One region of the Eubacterium maltosivorans genome, then DNA from elsewhere that is predicted to be linked to it. Evidence: predicted binding sites of a transcription regulator. Region 1 holds the regulator's gene; the other holds the start of a gene.
What was found. Region 1 encodes Rex, which represses fermentation and respiration genes when NADH is low (regulators of the CRP and FNR family bind a similar motif). Its sites were predicted from a motif close to ATTGTTAANNNNTTAACAAT; they were not measured.
Positions count from the first base shown of each region.

Region 2: CPZ25_RS15075 (acetyl-CoA C-acetyltransferase) is a predicted target of Rex. The motif match lies at 1,835-1,854, and genes of this name have one in related genera.

Region 1 is NZ_CP029487.1:3,851,509-3,855,705, reverse strand. It holds gene CPZ25_RS17890 (sensor domain-containing protein) at 1-1,601, opposite strand, end outside; cyclic di-GMP riboswitch class I at 1,625-1,708, opposite strand; gene CPZ25_RS17885 (redox-sensing transcriptional repressor Rex) at 1,807-2,451, opposite strand; gene CPZ25_RS17880 (P-II family nitrogen regulator) at 2,611-2,961, opposite strand; gene CPZ25_RS17875 (DUF1538 domain-containing protein) at 3,029-3,793, opposite strand; gene CPZ25_RS17870 (DUF1538 domain-containing protein) at 3,790-4,197, opposite strand, start outside.
Region 2 is NZ_CP029487.1:3,265,081-3,269,277, forward strand. It holds gene CPZ25_RS15070 (ABC-F family ATP-binding cassette domain-containing protein) at 1-1,570, opposite strand, end outside; gene CPZ25_RS15075 (acetyl-CoA C-acetyltransferase) at 1,949-3,130, shown strand; gene CPZ25_RS15080 (enoyl-CoA hydratase-related protein) at 3,302-4,078, shown strand.

The DNA.
Region 1 (4,197 bases):
AGCCAGGATTTAATGATCCGGCAGGTTTCCTCCCAGACGTATTCGTCCAGCTTGATGATGAAGCCGTTGCGCTCAAAAAGCGGGATGAAACGGTAGGGCGTCAGGAACCCTCTTTCAGGATGATCCCAGCGCACCAGCGCCTCCGCGCCGATCACGCTGCCTGTCTGCACATTGTGCTTGGGCTGGAGATACACCTTGAACTGGTGCTTTTTCAGCGCGTCGTCCATCTCGTTTTCGATCCGCTGCTCCTCAATCTGTTTGGCTCTCAGCTTTTTATCGTAAAAGGCCCACTGCTTGATGAGGCTCCCTTTAATGGTCTTCTGGGCCAGGTTTGCCCAGTCGCATAGGATACTGATCTGGACATTCCGGTCCCTCACAATGCAGATACCGCAGGAGGGCATAACCTGGTAGGTTTCTGAATACTGGTTAATCTCCGCCAGTATTTTCTGAATACGCCTGAGCAGTGGCTCACCCGAACCATAGGACATACAGAGACAGAACACATCGCTGTTCATGCGCCCAAAAGCGTCCATCGGCCCCATATGGCCCGAAATAACAGTTGCCATAAAGCGGAGCAGCCGGTTTCCCTCCTCCCGTCCATACAGATCATTGATAAACTTAAAGCGGTTGACATCCAGGCGCACCACGGCATATTTCTGCTCCGGATGCTCCCTGAGCAGCTTTTCTGCCCGGGAATAAAAGGTATTGATGTTATAGATACCGGTTAACATATCAAACTCTGCCCGGTATTTCAGGGTTTCGTGCGCGCGCTTGGATTCGTCGATGTCGTTCAGGGTACCGATCACCCGGCTGATGCCGCCATCCTCATTGTAAAGCACATTAAATACAATTTTACACCAGATATAGCGGCCTTTCTTATTGCAGAGCCGGATTTCCAGCTCTACCTGCCCGTTGCTGATGGCGTCCATGCTCATTTTCTGCTTTAATATTTCAATATCGCCGGGGTGGACGACCCCATCGTCAAGCCAGATTTCCTTGATGTCCCGGCCGTCATAGCTGCCCATAAAATTTTCCGAAAACCGGGGCGCATAATAGCGCTCTCCGGTCTCTGGGTTCCACTCAAATACCAGGGTGTTTGTCTGCCCAATCACCAGACGGTAACGCTCGTCATCCATCTGCTTTTTCTGAAGGCTTTGGTTTTCCTTCTCAACGGCTTCCAGCTGTTTTTTATAATCAATATCCATGATAAAGCAGAGCAGGATCTCATCCTCCTCGCCTTCAATATCCGCTGGAAAAACGGTCAGCGAGGCCCAGTGATAGGCGCCGTCCTCCCAAAGCTTACGGAACTCTCCAATGACGCTGGTCTTTCCGGAAGCCAGTGCCGCGTGTATTTTATCAATATCAAAAAAATCCAAAAAACGTCTCGAATCCTCCGGGTGAATCATGTGCGCTGCCACATCGGCAATACCGTCTGTCAAAGCGCCGTCTTCTGGCGGCGTCACATATTTACCCTCTACATGGTAGATGATCCGATAATGATTTTTGGTAATGTTCAGTTCATAGAGCTCGTCGTAAATATTACGCAAAGCTACGTTATAAACATTATTTTCAATGGTTTCGTTTGTCTTTTTTCCTGCCATTTTACAGCTCCTGTTATGGGTTTAACTGCAGCTGGCTACCCTACAATGTATGTTTAGGCCCTGTAGCTTTGCGTCTCTGTCTTTCAGCAGATTTGCCCTAGTATTAATCTCGTTTATATTTTACTCTATTATATAATAGATTTTTTTGAAACACAACTCCTATTTTCCACCAAAAAAGCAGGCTTAAGCCTGCTGGTATTTCTGGTTATTCGTTCTCTTCCTCTTCGTTAATCAGGTAGGTTAAGGTAAACAGACTGTCGGTGATGTTCACACTCTCTACCACCACGTCGTCCGGCACCGTCAGGTCCAGAGGCACGAAGTTCAGGATCGCTTTGATCCCGAGCTCTACGACACGGTCTGTGGTTTCCTGCCCGACCTTCTGCGGTACACTCAGGATACAGATATCAATCTTATGGTGCGCCACAAAGGCGTCGAGATCGTCCATGTGGTACACAGTCACGTCTCCGACCTTTTTGCCAATCTGATCCGGATCCACGTCGAACATGGCCTTGAAGTGAATGCCCTCTTCCTTAAAGCGCTCGTAATTGACAATGGCATGTCCCAGGTTCCCAGAACCGATGATAATGCAGTTATACTGGAGATCAAGCCCCAGAATTTTGCGAATGGCCTCCTTCAGCTCTTTTACCTTGTAGCCGTAGCCCTGCTGTCCGTAAGCGCCAAAGGAATTCAGGTCCTGCCGGATCTGCGAGGCGGTCAGCCCCATCATAGCCGCCAGCTCCTTAGACGAGATTTTTTCAATATGTTGATCCTGTAAATCGGTTAAATACTGGTAATACTTGGGCAGACGCTTAACAACTGTCATCGATACCCTTTTTGAAAAAGTTTGCATTCTGCACTCCCCTCCTGCGTCGTACTTATCCTTTTTATTATATCAAGTTGTTAAAAAAACGTCAATTTTTATGGTCGAATTAATTAAAAAAGTGTCAAAGTTTTTTAATTCCTTCAGAAACCGGGCAAACAAGCGCCTTCGGGGTGTCTTTAAAAGCAATTAATCGGTGATGTCCGACATCAGGTTAAGGTGCGGGCTGCCAATCACCTTGGCCACATCCAGCACAAAAGCAATGCCCATGCCCGGCCTGTCGATTTCGATTTTCTTCTGGATCGAGCAGAGCACCGCGTTCCTTATGGACGCGTCCACCAGAATCAGAACGATCTCCTTTTCAGGCTCAATGGTGATGCCGAAAAACCGGGCGTTCTCATGGATGCCGGATCCACGGCCATACATAACGGTCGCTCCGTCAGCGCCGCCCTGTTTGGCCGCGTCAATGACCTCGCCGGACATATCCTTTTCCACAATCACCACAATCAGTTCGGTCTTAATCTTATTTCTGTCTTCCATTTTTTCCTCCATCATTCGCTAAGTAATCTACATATTATATATGATTAAAATCTTCTGTCAATACCGGTTAAGAATCACGCGGCTGCTTTTCACACTGCCTTTTCCTGTAGGCCTCCTTCTGCTTATAAAAGAAGCCCAGAAGCAGGGTTGTCAGAATCGGCGCAAGGGCAATCAGCGCTACCACGCCAAAGCCGTCCAGCAGCGGATTTCGTCCTGGCGTCGCGCCCGCCACAGCCACTGAAAGAGACAGAATAAAGGTCGAGCACATGGGGCCAGTGGCTACGCCGCCGTTATCAAAGGCCATAGCCAGAAAATTCGGCTCCACAAAGCGGCCGAGAATAAAGGCCAGTATATAGCCCGGAATCAAAATCCACCAGAGCGAAATACCGGCCAGCAGCCGGATCATGGCCGTCATAACCGCTAACGCCACGCCCAGCGAGATCGCAAGCAGCATAACGCGTGCTTTGATGGCGCCGCTGGTCATTTCCTCAACCTGCTTTACCATGACCTGGACGGCTGGCTCGGCAAAGGCGACCAGAAAACCGATGGCAAAGCCCAGCGGAATGAGAATCCAGCTGTACTCAAGCTCTGCAAGGGCTGTGCCCAAAAATTCGCCGGCCGGTACAAAGGCAATGTTTACGCCCTGGAGAAACAGCACCAGCCCCAGGTAAGTCACCACAAAGCCGCCTATAATCCGCTTGATAATAGGAGCCCGCAGCCGCAGCGCAATGGCGTTCAAAAACAGAAAAATCAAAACAATGGGCAGGATGGCCAGAAAAACCTCCCATGCCACCTCCGGCATACCGTGAAATAAATGACTGATCAGGCTCATCTGAAGATCACCCCCAAAATCATGACGGCCAGCACCGGTCCCAGCGAGGACAGGGCAACCATCCCAAAGCTGTCTGTTCCTTCCCTGCTGGTTCTTACGCCGCTGGTGATCCCGCTGCCCAGACTCAGTATAAAGGGCACTGTGATGGGACCAGTAGTGACGCCGCCGGAATCAAAGGCTACTGGCGCCATCTCAGGGTTCGTAAAAAAGGACAGGGCAAAAACAGCGATATACCCAATGATCAGGATATGGTACAGCTTCATCTGAAAAACAAAGCGCAGCAGCGCGATAACCAGAAAAATACCGACCCCAACGCCGACCACAGCGATGAGCATCGTCCGGTTGATGCTCCCCTCCGAGACTGCTGCCACCTGGCCAGCCAGCACCTGCACATCCGGCTCGGC
Region 2 (4,197 bases), 590 kb from region 1:
TGAAATTACCGGTCTGCACCAGGATATTACCGCGGCCTGTAAAGGAGAAGATAGTATCACACACCCGGTCCAGGAAGTAGCGGTCATGGGAGACGGTGAGCACGCTGCCCTGGAAATCATCCAGGTAATTTTCCAGAATTTTGAGAGTATCGATATCCAAATCGTTTGTGGGCTCGTCTAAGAGCAGAACATTCGGTGCGGACATAAGAATACGGAGCAGATACAGGCGTCTGCGTTCACCGCCGGACAGTTCGGAGATCCGCACCCACTGGGCGTAGCGGTCAAAAAGAAACAGCTCCATCATCTGGGCCGCAGTGATGACCTCACCCCGGGCGTTTTCCACGGTTTCAGCGCCCTCGCGAATGTATTCAATGGCGCGCAGATTCAGATCCATGTCTTCGGATTCCTGGGAGAAATAGCCGATTTTGACCGTGTCGCCGATAATGATGGTTCCACTGTCTGGCCGGATTTTTCCAGCAATCAGATTCAGCAGAGTGGATTTCCCCCTGCCGTTTTTTCCGATGATGCCAATGCGTTCATCGGGCCCGAAAATGTAGCTGAAGTCCTTCACCACGCACTGGTTTTTAAAGGACTTGGACACATGGTCCATGTCTATCACCTGTTTACCAAGTCGGGTGAAGCCTACGTTGATTTCGAGGATATCCTCGCTCAGGTCGGCGGCGCTGTTTTTAATATCCTCGAAGCGTTGAATCCGGGCTTTCTGTTTGGTGGTCCGGGCACGTGCACCGCGCCTGATCCATGCCAGCTCACGCCGGTACAGGTTCTGTCGTTTCTGTTCCATAATGTTTTCGAACTCTTTGCGGGCGGCCTTTTTTTCGACGAACTCGGAATAATTGCCGGTGTATTCGTACAGGGCGCCGCCGTCCAGCTCGACGGTTTTGTTCACGACACGGTCCAGAAAATAGCGGTCATGTGTGACCATTAAGAGGGCGCCCTTGCGGTTTTCCAGATACTTTTCGAGCCAGGCAATGGTCTCATTATCCAGGTGATTGGTGGGCTCGTCAAGGATCAGGAGGTCGCAGGGGGTCAGGAGTACGGAGGCCATTGCCACGCGCTTGCGCTGCCCGCCGGACAGGGTGCCGATGGTTTTGTCGAAGTCCTTGATACCCAGCTGGGTCAGGATGGTTTCGACCTGGGATTTCAGGTTCCACAGGCCGCCTGCGTCAATGGTATCGGTCAGAGCCAGAAGGTGCTTCTGGAGTTTTTCATCCTCTGGGTAACGCGCCAGGAGATCCAGAGTGCTCTCATAGTCCCGCAGAGTGTTCATCTCCGGCGTGTCGGCCCGGAAGACCTGGGCCAGGACGGTGACATTTGGGTCGAGCTCGGGTGTCTGGGCCAGATACTCAATGCGTTTGCTGCCGTAGATGCGGATTTCGCCAGCATCCGGGGTATCCTGCCCGGCGACAATGCGAAGCAGGGAGGATTTCCCAGTGCCGTTAACGCCGATGACGCCGATTTTATCGCTGTCCTCGATGTTGAAACTGATTTTTTCAAAAAGGGTTTTGACACCGTAGGTTTTTTTAAGGTTGATGACGGATAATAGGTTCATGATTTCATTTTCTTTCTTTTAGCTTTTAGCGGTTTTCTTAAGGGCTATTTTAACACAAATTATGCTAAGAAAAAAGAAATCTCAAAATAAGGCTAATTTAAAGCTTTGTTGAGTAGTATAAATATACAATAAAACACCGCTTATGTATGATTTGAGTAGTTATAGGGGGTCAATATACCTGTATATACATATTTCACAAAAAAAGACCGTTTAATAACAGAATTTTCCTGTAATCTATTGCAAATTCGCCAAATATGTGGTAGTATTGTTATATATTTAACAGATACTCCTTTTGTTCTATAAATGGACAGTTGGAGTATAAGATAAATGATTCAAATATTCACATGGAAATGTGAGAATTAATGGAGGGAATTTTAAGTGGCAAAAGAAGTAGTATTAGCTGGTGCTGTACGTACAGCAATTGGTAGTTTTGGTGGTTCTTTAGCAAACGTTCCAGTGGTAGACTTGGGAACCATCGTTATTAAAGAAGCATTAAACCGCGCAGGTGTTAAACCGGAAGACGTTGACGAAGTATTAATGGGTTGTGTATTACAGGCAGCTCAGGGACAGAGTGTCGCTCGTCAGTCCGCTGTAAACGCTGGTATTCCTGTTGAAGTTCCAGCTTTAACACTTAACAATTTATGTGGTTCTGGCCTTAAATGCATCAACCTTGCAGCTGCTATGATCCAGGCTGGAGAAGCGGATATTATTGTTGCTGGTGGTATGGAAAGCATGTCTGGCGCTGCTTATGCTGTTCCTAAAGGACGCTATGGCTACAGAATGGGCGACGGCCAGTTCATCGACACCATGATCAAAGACGGTTTAACCGATGCCTTCAATCACTATCACATGGGTATCACTGCTGAAAATGTAGCAGAACAGTATGATGTAACCCGCGAAGATCAGGATGATTTCGCCGCTAAGAGCCAGCAGAAATGTGAAGCCGCTCAGGCAGCTGGTCGTTTCGACGATGAAATCGTACCAGTTCCGGTTAAAGTTAAAAAAGAAATTGTTGAATTCAAAGTTGATGAATTCCCAAGAAAAGGCGTAACTGCCGAAGGTATCAGCAAAATGCGTCCGGCTTTCAAAAAAGACGGTACCGTAACTGCTGCAAATGCTTCTGGTATCAATGACGGCGCTGCTGCCATCGTTGTTATGTCTGCTGAAAAAGCAAAAGAATTAGGCGTTAAGCCAATGGCTAAATTTGTTGTCGGTGCTTCCGCTGGTGTTGATCCATCCATCATGGGTGTTGGACCAATCTTCTCAAGCCGCAAAGCCTTAGAAAAAGCTGGTTTAACCATCGATGATATGGACTTAGTTGAAGCAAATGAAGCTTTCGCAGCTCAGTCTTGTGCTGTAGGCAAAACTTTAAATATTCCTGAAGATAAATTGAATGTAAACGGCGGTGCCATCGCTCTGGGTCACCCGGTTGGTGCTTCCGGTTGCCGTATCATGGTAACCTTACTGCACGAAATGCAGAAACGCGGCGCTAAAAAAGGTCTTGCAACCTTATGTGTAGGCGGCGGTATGGGCGTGTCCACCATCGTAGAAATGGACTAATTTTGCAAAAGTAAAGGACGAATTACTCGGTAAGCTGCGTGTAGCTGCGGTCAGCGCGCTCATATAGAAATGACAAGACGTCGTTTCTGCAGCTTACGCCTTTTATTTCGATCTTTCTCTTAGCAGAAAAAGGAAATTAAACATATCAATTAAGGAGAGAAGGTAATTACAATGGGTTTTGTTAAATATGAACCACAGGGTGCAGTTGCTGTTATCACCATCGACCGTGAAAAGGCTTTAAACGCTTTAAACAGTGAAGTACTTGAAGATCTGGACAAGGTCATCGACGGTGTTGATTTAGATACGATCCGTTGCCTGATTATTACAGGCGCCGGTCAGAAATCTTTTGTTGCCGGTGCGGACATCGGTGAAATGAGCAGCCTGACTCAGGCTGAAGGCGAAGCTTTTGGTAAAAAAGGAAACGATATTTTCAGAAAGATCGAAACTTTACCAATCCCGGTTATCGCTGCGGTTAACGGTTTTGCACTGGGCGGCGGCTGTGAATTATCCATGTCCTGCGATATTCGTCTGGCTTCTGAAAATGCAACCTTTGGCCAGCCTGAAGTTGGCCTTGGTATCACTGCTGGTTTCGGTGGTACTCAGCGTCTTGCACGTCTGATCCCGACTGGTAAAGCAAAAGAAATGCTGTATGCCTGCACCAATATCAAAGCGGCTGACGCTTTGAGCTGGGGCCTGGTTAATGCTGTTTATCCGGCAGACGAATTAATGCCTGCTGCATTGAAATTAGCTGGTAAAATTGCTAACAATGCTCCAATTGCTGTTCGCAATACTAAAAAAGCTATCAATGATGGTCTTGAAATGGGTATGGACGACGCAATTGCCTTTGAAGCAAAACAGTTTGGCGGATGCTTTGAATCTGCTGATCAAAAAGAAGGTATGGCTGCTTTCCTGGAAAAACGTAAACACGAACCTTTCCAGAATCGTTAAGCTTGTAATTTAATATGATTTTCAACTCAAGGGTATTTTTGTATAAAAATACCCTTGAGTTTGGGCTTTTCGCCTGTATATACAAATCTGTATATACAAGAATACAAAAAAGTTTTTAA